3 regions of the Streptococcus sp. 1171_SSPC genome follow, and region 1 is predicted to be linked to each of the others. Evidence: predicted binding sites of a transcription regulator. Region 1 holds the regulator's gene; each other region holds the start of a gene.
The links. Region 1 encodes NrdR, which represses ribonucleotide reductase genes. Its sites were predicted from a motif close to ACACNATATATNGTGT; they were not measured.

Region 1 (3,284 bases):
TTGAAATCAGATATCCAAGATTTGTTAGACTCAGGTGAAGTGATTCCTGAAACTCTCCCAAGTCAAAAAGCATCTTCTCAACAAGCAGAAGTCAGCTTTAAAGGGGTGACAGAAGAAGTTCACTCAGTTGCTGAAGGACAAGTCATTGAATTAGAAAAAGTTCAAGATCCAGTCTTCTCACAAAAAATGATGGGTGACGGATTTGCAGTTGAACCAGCAAATGGTCAGATTGTTTCACCAGTAGCTGGTAAGGTGACAAGCGTCTTCCCTACCAAACACGCACTTGGTTTGGTAACAGAATCTGGTCTTGAAGTTCTCGTTCATATCGGTCTTGATACTGTAAGTTTGGAAGGAAAACCTTTCACAGTGAAGGTAGAAGAAGGTCAAACAGTGGCAGCGGGAGATTTATTAGTAGAAGCAGATTTGGATGCTATTCGTGAAGCTGGACGTGCAACGTCAACAGTTGTAGTCTTCACAAATGCTGCAGCTATTCAATCTGTCACTCTTACACAAACTGGTCAACTTCCAGCAGATGCTGTGGTTGCCAAGGTTGAATTATAATCTATGAGAGTCATTCCTTGTATCCATCGGATACAGGGAATTCTCTATTAGGAGAGTAGGATCATGAAATTTTTGACTTTGAACACTCATAGTTGGATGGAAGAAAATCCCCAACAAAAATTTGAGGACTTATTAACAGACATTCTTGAAAAGAAATACGATCTGATTTGTTTCCAAGAAATCAATCAGGCCATCGAAAGTCCAGTTGTTCCAGTTAATGACTTATATCATCCAACTCCTTCTGCGGAGCCGATCCATCAGGATCACTATGTTCGTTGTTTAGTTGAAAAATTAGAAGAAGAAGGATTAAGCTATCACTGGACCTGGGCTTACAACCATATCGGCTATGACCGTTATCATGAAGGCGTGGCGGTTCTATCACGTACCCCAATCCAGGCAAGCGAACTCTTGGTTTCAGATGTGAATGATCCAACAGATTATCATACACGACGGATTGCCATTGCAGAAACCCAAGTTGATGGGAAAGAAATTGCGGTTGCCAGTGTCCATCTATCTTGGTGGGACAAAGGTTTCCAACAAGAGTGGGCACGTTTAGAAGAGCGTTTCAGCCAATTGCAGAAACCCTTAATCTTAGCCGGAGATTTTAATAATCCAGCTGGTCAAGAGGGTTATGAGGCCATTTTAGCGAGTCCTCTAGCTCTTCAAGATAGCTTTATTGAAGCCCGTCAGACTAAGGGGACTTACACAGTAGGTCCTGGAATTGATGGATGGGATGATAATCAGGTACCTTTGCGGATTGATTATGTTTTCACTTCAAAAGAATGGGTTATCGAACGACTAGAAGTTGTGTTTGATGGTTCCAACCAACCTCTCGTCAGCGACCATTATGGTTTGTCAGCTGACTTGTATTTACCATAAGATTCAAATCCCTATGCCATTAGGAGGCTAGGGATTTTCTTTGTTTCGCTTTCTTTCACTTTAGCCCTAAATATGATAGAATAAAGTATTAAGAAACGATAAGGAGGGTGTCCATGCGGTGTCCAAAATGTGGCGGAAACAAGTCTAGTGTTGTAGATAGTCGCCAGGCAGAAGATGGGAAAACGATTCGTAGAAGAAGAGAATGTGATGAATGTCATCATCGCTTCACCACTTATGAACGAGTAGAAGAGCGGACTCTTGTTGTGGTGAAAAAAGATGGCACCCGGGAACAGTTTTCTAGAGATAAAATATTTAATGGGATCATTCGATCAGCTCAGAAACGTCCCGTATCGAGTGACGAAATTGAGGAAATTGTGGGTCGCATCGAACAAAAGATTCGAAGCCAGAGTGAAAATGAGATCCAGAGTGACTATATTGGATCACTGGTCATGGACGAGTTAGCAGAGTTGGACGAAATTACCTATGTCCGCTTTGCGAGTGTCTATCGTAGTTTCAAGGATGTTGGTGAATTGGAAAGTCTCTTAAAACAGATTACCAAAGGAACGAAGAAGAAAAAGGAAAAATAGATGAAGCCCAATACTTCATTTTCTTTCTTGAAGAATAATTATTTGGCGCCTACAGGAGCCTCCTTTACGCATCTGTATGGACCAATATTAGGTGTTCAAGCAAGTCAATTATATACTTTTCTGCTGAGTCTCTATGATCAGGGGAAAGAAAAACGGCTGATTGCTGTTGTTTTAAATCATCTGGATCTAGGTTTCGCTCATTTTCTCGAAAGTTTAGACCGCTTGATTGCCATGAATTTATTAGAGGTTTATGAAACAGAAGAAGGACTTCAGTTCCGATTTGTGCCTCCGCTAGAAGCAGATCAATTTTTTGCCAATGTTGCTTATCAGAAATTGCTGGAGAAAAAAATAGGAGAAGCGGCAGTTCGTGACTTGCTTCCTGAAAAACCAGAGGGCGAAAAACGGAAGGTGAACTTTGCCTCTGTCTTTGGGATTGATGGAGTTTCGACCCATCAGAAGAAAACATCTTCCTTCAGTTTGGAGCACTTTAAACAATTAATGGCGCGAGATGGTCTCCGTTTTGAGAACGAACAAGAAGACCTCTTGGTTCTCTATGCCATCACAGAAGAGAAGAATTGGACTTGGTATGAGACCTATCTCTTGGCCAAGGAGACAGCGGCTAATTTGATCATTTCGACCAAGCGGATGAGACAGAAACTAACCCAACAACCACAGGAAAACGGTAAGGATGAGTTCACTCCGCAGGAAAGAGCCATTATCCGAGAAGCTAAAAATAGGACTAGTCTCCAATTTTTAGCAGGAATTAAAAAAGCGCGTAAGGCTGTCGTGACCCAATCTGAGCGTAAGGTGATTTCTGATTTGGCCCAGTTAGGTCTCTTAGATGAAGTCATAAACGTGATTTTGCTCTTGACCTTTAATAAGGTTGCTTCTGCCAATCTCAATGAAAAATATGCTTTAAAGGTTGGGAATGATTTTGCGTATGAGGGGATTAAAACGGCCGAGGAGGCTGTCCTGAAGATCCGCCAGCGCCAAGACTCTCATACACAAAAAGCAAAAGAGAAAGCAACTAAGAGTGGACAAGCGACTGGAAAAACCAATGTTCCTAAGTGGAGTCAGCCTAACTATACCAATCAGACCAGCCAGGAAGAACAGGCTGATTTGGAACAACAAAAACGGGCCTTGCTCGAGAAATTAAATCAAGGAGGGGAGTAAATGGAGAGCGTAGGGAAAACCATATCCCAGATGAATCGATCACAGCAGTTCAATTATGAAGAATTGGTAGCTCAAATTCTCGCC
Region 2 (3,284 bases), on a different contig from region 1:
GGAAGAGAGCCAGGTTGCTGGAGAAGCGATGGAAACAGAAGCTTCGGCCGGAACTCTAAGTCGCCTATCACGATCTGGTCATCGTCGCAAAGAGAAGGTTGAAGCGAGATCGAAAGACCAAGAGGATGTAGAAGAGTCGTTAGAAGACCAAGAAGATGAAAAGTCGTTGGGGCGCTACGCCACTAAGCGACCAGTTCCCTTGTCACTACCAATTGCTTTTAGTGTCCTACTTGGGCTGGTTCATGTAGCCCTTCCTTTTATCAACTTACTGGCGACCAATCAACAAACCCAGGACTTATATGCCGGTTGGGCAATGTCTCAAGGTCAAGTTCCCTATGGTCATTTCTTTGGGGTCAATGGTTTGCTCTACTACGGAATCAGCGCTTTAGGAAGTTTGGTAGGAGGTCAAGTTCTCCTGGTGGTCTTCCAGATTTTAGCCTACTTTTTTGCTGGGACGAGCCTGTATCGGATGGTCAGAAGCTTAGTTGCAAGTGAAAAAATTGCAGGACAAGTTCAGCTACTCTTCTACCTTCTTGCTGGAGTGCTTGGATTTGGCGGCAATTACGCTGTCTTTTACGCCCTGCCCTTCCTATTTGGCTCTATGAATTTCATTCTCGCTTATCTAGAGGGTGAGAAAACAGATGAATCCTTTGTCGCTTATGGCGCAGGAGCCTGTTTGGCCTTTATGATGGTGCCATGGCTGAGTGTGATTTTTTATCTGCTTGCTTTTCTTGGATTGACAGCCTATCATGTGAAGCAAAAGAAATTTGCCCACGGCTTCTATCAATTCCTTGCTGCCCTCTTGGGTTTCTCTCTTGTCTTTTATCCCTTAGGCTACATCACCGTGTGGAACGGCTCTTTTGGATATGCGATTCATCAGACCTTGTATAGTCTTCGCTCCCTCCAGTTTGATGCGGGGCACCTATTTGCCAACTTAGTTTATTACTGTTTATTGCTGTTAACGCTTGGTTTTGCTTCAGCTTTCGTCATGTCCTTCCGAAAAGTATCGACAAGTGGTCAACGTTTGATCCGGTTTATGAGTTGGTTTGGTCTTCCGCTAGTTGTTGCAATTGTGGTTGGTACACCAGAGCAAGGGGTCTATCAGTTCCTTAGCTTGTTACCTTTTGGTCTTCCCTTATTCGCTCTTTGGTTTGCCGGGGATGAGTCCACTTATCAGCGCCGGAAGATGAAGAATAATTCTATCTGGGAGCTTTATTTCTCCAGTCAAGCCTTCCTACCGATCTTAGCAATAGGTTATTTAGTTGGGTATCCAGTTGTGAATCAATTGGTTCTCCAAAACAACCTAGCGAGTGAACGAAGTACGATTGCCCACTATATCAAGAGTCATAGTGATTCCAAGGATACCATATATGCTTGGGATCAGACGGCCCATCTCTATCAGGAAAGTGGTCGCTTGGCCGCTTCAGCCCTTCTAACTCCGACAGCCTATCTGGGGCCGAAGGAAAACCGAACTAATCTGACGAATCAGATTAAGCAAGACAAGCCGAAGTTTATTGTGGTCAATAAGGACCTAGATGTAACGTCTGCTATGCAAAAGGTTTTAACCCAAAGTTATGAAAAAGTGAACCAGCAGGGTTCGCATTACACCTTGTACCAATATAAATAGACTATCAATATCTTGTGGTTTGAAAATGAAATGACATTTTTTGACACAAGATATTGATTTTTTATTTTTGAGTGATATAATATGGAGTGAATTCTATTTGTATAAAAAAGAAAGTGGGCGAGCTTATGATAACGTTACGAGAAGAGCATATCCAAAGTCTCCCCCAACTCTTTGTAGAAAAGAGAGATGGGCGGAAGGTCAAGTTTGATGTCGATAAAATTTACCGTGCTTTGGTCAAAGCGACAGAAGAAGTGACCGGTCTCACTCCGGCCTTGGAAGCGAAATTAGAAACCGTAACAGACCGGATTGTGGCTGAAATTTTGGAACGCTTCCCTCGTGGCGTAAAAATTTACGAGATTCAAAATGTCGTTGAGCATGAGTTGTTGCAAGCCAATGAATATGCGATTGCCGAGAGCTATATTACCTATCGCACGCAGCGTGATTTTGAGCGCTCAAAGGCAACGGATATCAACTTTACCATCGGCAAGCTCCTCAACAAGGACCAAGCTGTCGTTAATGAAAATGCCAATAAGGACAGCGATGTTTTTAATACCCAGCGCGATTTGACAGCAGGAATTGTCGGCAAGTCTATTGGTCTTAAAATGTTGCCCAAACACGTAGCCAATGCCCACCAAAAAGGGGATATCCACTACCATGATTTGGACTATAGCCCTTACACTCCGATGACCAACTGTTGTTTGATCGATTTTGAAGGCATGCTGCGCAATGGTTTTAAGATTGGGAATGCAGAAGTAGAAAGTCCCAAGTCCATCCAAACTGCAACGGCACAGATCTCGCAAATCATTGCCAATGTAGCCTCTAGCCAGTATGGCGGTTGCTCAGCTGACCGGATCGACGAAGTCTTGGCTCCTTATGCAGAAAAGAATTATCAGAAGCACTTGAAAGATGCAGAGGAGTGGGTTCTCCCTGAAAAACGCGAGGACTATGCTTGGAGCAAGACTCAAAAAGATATCTATGATGCCATGCAATCCTTGGAGTACGAGATCAATACCCTCTTTACCTCAAATGGGCAAACGCCCTTTACTTCGCTGGGCTTTGGGCTTGGAACCAATCGCTTCGAACGGGAAATTCAAAAGGCCATTCTGGAAATTCGAATCAAAGGACTTGGTTCAGAACACCGGACCGCTATTTTCCCTAAGTTGATTTTTAGTTTAAAAAGAGGCCTCAACTTAGAACCAGGTAGTCCCAACTACGACATCAAGCAGTTGGCCTTGGAATGTGCGACCAAACGCATGTATCCAGACGTTTTGTCTTATGACAAAATTGTTGAGTTGACGGGCTCCTTCAAGGTGCCCATGGGATGTCGTTCTTTCCTTCAAGGTTGGAAGGATGAAAATGGTGTGGAAGTCAATTCTGGTCGGATGAACCTAGGGGTTGTGACAGTCAATCTCCCTCGGATTGCCTTGGAGTCAGAAGGGAATAAAGAAAAGTTCTGGGAAATTTTTAATGAGCGGATGAACATCGCGGAAGATGCTTTGATCTATCGGGTAGAGCGGACCAAGGAAGCGACTCCAGCCAATGCCCCAATTCTCTACCAATATGGCGCTTTTGGGAAGCGTTTGGGTAAATATGCCCAGGTAGACCAGCTCTTCCGTCATCGCAGAGCAACCATTTCACTCGGCTATATTGGATTGTA
Region 3 (3,284 bases), on a different contig from region 1:
GTAGTTAAATGGCACTCCGTATTCACGCTCTACAGAGTAAGGGCTGAAGAGGTACATTTCTTCATTCTTACGAGCCAACTCGTAGAACTTGTCTGGCACGACGACACCAAGTGAAAGGGTCTTAACACGAACTTTTTCATCGGCATTTTCCTTCTTAGTAGAAAGGAAGGAGATGATATCTGGGTGGAAGACATTGAGGTAAACTACACCAGCCCCTTGGCGTTGTCCCAATTGGTTAGAGTAAGAGAAGCTATCTTCGAAGAGTTTCATGACTGGCACGACCCCAGAAGCGGCTCCTTCATAGCCCTTGATTGGTGCACCAGCTTCGCGAAGATTGCTGAGGGAGATTCCAACCCCACCACCGATACGTGAAAGTTGGAGGGCCGAGTTGATAGAGCGTCCGATCGCATTCATATCATCAGTTACCTGGATCAAGAAACAAGAAACCAATTCCCCACGGCGGGCACGTCCAGCATTCAAGAAAGAAGGAGTAGCTGGTTGGTAGCGCTGGTGGATGATTTCATTTGCGATGTCTTTAGCAATTTCTTCATTTCCATCCGCAAAGTAGAGAGCATTGAAGAAGACGCGGTCTTCCATACTTTCGAGATAGTACTCTCCATCATTTGTTTTCAGAGCATACTGGTTATAGAATTTATAGGCAGCCATGAAGGACTTGAATTGGAAGTTTTGATCTTTGATAAATTGGGCCAATTCTTCCAAAAATTCAGGACGGTACTTCTGAATGAAGGCTGTTTCGATATAGTTGTGTTCAATAAGGTAGTTGATTTTATCCGTTATTGAATCAAAGGCCATGGTATTTGGCACAACATTTTCTTTGAAGAAAGCATCCAAGGCTTCTTTATCTTTATGAAGCATGATTTGACCGTTAACTGGACGGTTGATTTCATTATTAAGACGGAAGTAGGTTACGTCTTCAAGTGATTTTAATCCCATAATGTTCCTTTTTCTAATTCAAAAACAAAGGGGAGGCAAGCTCCCCTGTACAAGTAAAAGGGCTAGGGGAACACTGTAGTCGAGAACTACAGTAATCCATTCCCTAGACCAATCAGATCCTGTTTGATAGTTTTAAGATAATTTCTTGAGCTTAGCTGGTTGGAAGCCAGAGAAGACTTCATCTGCCGTTTGGATAACTGGTGCAGCGTTGAAACCAAGGTTCTTCACATGGTCTACAAACTCAGGTTGCTCATCTAGATTAATTTCACGGTATTCAACGTGATTGGTATCTAAAAAACGTTTGGTCATTTTACATTGAACGCAATTATTTTTTGAATAAATTGTCACCATAATGTGATCTAACTCCTCTAAATTCATAAATCTGTATCTAGTATAAACAAAAGGTTTTTCCTTGTCAAGAGTTTTAACTAAATATTGTGCACGTAAATTAACTATATCGGAGTATACCACAATATGTAGTATTGTAAGAATTAGTGAAAATTGAGGAAAACGTGATAAAATATAGGTTTTTTAAGTCAAAGGAATTCGAACTATTTTCCTAAAATTCTATATACTGTGTCCCTGAAAGCAATTCTATTTATTTAATAGAAGAAAGTAAAAAAAGTAGTTTAAAAGAAGAGAAAAAATGAGTGCTTCCTGTAAGTATTTTCAGTAAGTGTGTGATAAAAATCTTGAAAAATAATGAAGAAGATGATATAATAGCAAATTGTAAGGGTTATCACAGATAACTCAAAAACTAATTTTAAAAGGAGAGTCAAACTATGGCTTCTAAAGATTTCCACATCGTGGCAGAAACAGGTATCCACGCACGTCCAGCAACTTTGTTGGTTCAAACTGCTAGCAAATTTGCTTCAGATATTACTCTTGAATACAAAGGTAAATCAGTTAACTTGAAATCAATCATGGGTGTTATGAGCCTTGGTGTTGGTCAAGGAGCTGACGTTGTAATCTCAGCTGAAGGTGCTGACGCTGATGATGCTCTTGCAGCAATCGCTGAAACAATGGAAAAAGAAGGATTGGCATAAACATGACAGAAATGCTTAAAGGAATTGCAGCATCTGATGGTGTTGCCGTTGCTAAGGCATATCTACTTGTTCAACCCGACTTGTCATTTGAAACAATCTCAGTTGAAGATACAAATGCAGAAGAAGCTCGTTTGGATGCAGCTCTTGAAGCTTCACAGAACGAGCTTTCTCTTATTCGGGAGAATGCAGTAGCGAGCCTTGGTGAGGAAGCGGCACAAGTATTTGATGCTCACATGATGGTCCTTTCTGACCCTGAAATGGTTGGTCAGATCAAGGAAACAATTCGCACGAAGAAGGTGAATGCTGAGGCTGGTTTAAAAGAAGTCACAGACATGTTTATCACCATCTTTGAAGGAATGGAAGATAACCCATACATGCAAGAACGTGCAGCAGATATTCGCGACGTGACCAAACGTGTTCTTGCAAACTTGCTTGGTAAGAAATTGCCAAACCCTGCAACCATCAATGAAGAAGCAATCGTGGTTGCGCATGACTTGACTCCATCCGATACCGCTCAATTGAACAAACAGTTTGTTAAAGCCTTTGTTACAAACATTGGTGGACGTACAAGTCACTCAGCTATCATGGCGCGTACACTTGAAATTGCAGCGGTTCTTGGTACAAACAACATTACAGATCTTGTAAAAGATGGTGATGTGTTGGCTGTATCTGGAATCACTGGTGAAGTGGTCATCAACCCAAGTGAAGAACAAATTGCAGCCTTTAAAGCAGCTGGTGAAGCTTACGCTAAACAAAAAGCTGAATGGGCTCTTTTGAAAGATGCCAAAACTGTTACTGCAGATGGCAAACACTTCGAGTTGGCTGCTAACATCGGTACACCTAAAGACGTTGAAGGTGTGAACGAAAATGGTGCAGAAGCTGTTGGTCTCTATCGTACTGAATTCTTGTACATGGATTCTCAAGATTTCCCAACTGAAGATGATCAATATGAAGCATACAAAGCGGTTCTTGAAGGAATGAACGGTAAACCTGTTGTCGTTCGTACAATGGATATCGGTGGGGATAAAGAACTTCCTTACTTCGATCTTCCTAAAGAAATGAACCCATTTTTGGGTTACCGTGCGTTGCGTATCTCTATCTCTGAAACAGGTAACCAAATGTTCCGTACACAATTGCGTGCTTTGCTTCGTGCATCTGTTCACGGTAAATTGCGGATCATGTTCCCAATGGTTGCTTTGTTGACAGAGTTCCGTACAGCTAAAGGTATTCTGGAAGAAGAAAAAGCGAAATTGGTTGCGGAAGGTGTTGCCGTTGCTGACGACA

Region 2: the regulator NrdR is predicted to act here: its motif matches at 1,671-1,686, upstream of nrdD (anaerobic ribonucleoside-triphosphate reductase).
Region 3: the regulator NrdR is predicted to act here: its motif matches at 1,422-1,437, upstream of nrdH (glutaredoxin-like protein NrdH).

Annotation. Positions count from the first base shown of each region.
Region 1 covers NZ_JWAK01000032.1:15,235-18,518, forward strand. Annotated here, with positions in the region: gene ADF75_RS06215 (PTS transporter subunit IIBC) at 1-561, shown strand, start outside; gene ADF75_RS06220 (endonuclease/exonuclease/phosphatase family protein) at 625-1,440, shown strand; gene nrdR (transcriptional regulator NrdR) at 1,554-2,027, shown strand; gene ADF75_RS06230 (DnaD domain protein) at 2,028-3,200, shown strand; gene dnaI (primosomal protein DnaI) at 3,201-3,284, shown strand, end outside.
Region 2 covers NZ_JWAK01000028.1:34,836-38,119, reverse strand. Annotated here, with positions in the region: gene ADF75_RS05530 (heme transporter CcmD) at 1-1,627, shown strand, start outside; gene nrdD (anaerobic ribonucleoside-triphosphate reductase) at 1,753-3,284, shown strand, end outside.
Region 3 covers NZ_JWAK01000035.1:41,552-44,835, forward strand. Annotated here, with positions in the region: gene nrdE (class 1b ribonucleoside-diphosphate reductase subunit alpha) at 1-954, opposite strand, end outside; gene nrdH (glutaredoxin-like protein NrdH) at 1,087-1,305, opposite strand; gene ADF75_RS07155 (phosphocarrier protein HPr) at 1,737-2,000, shown strand; gene ptsP (phosphoenolpyruvate--protein phosphotransferase) at 2,003-3,284, shown strand, end outside.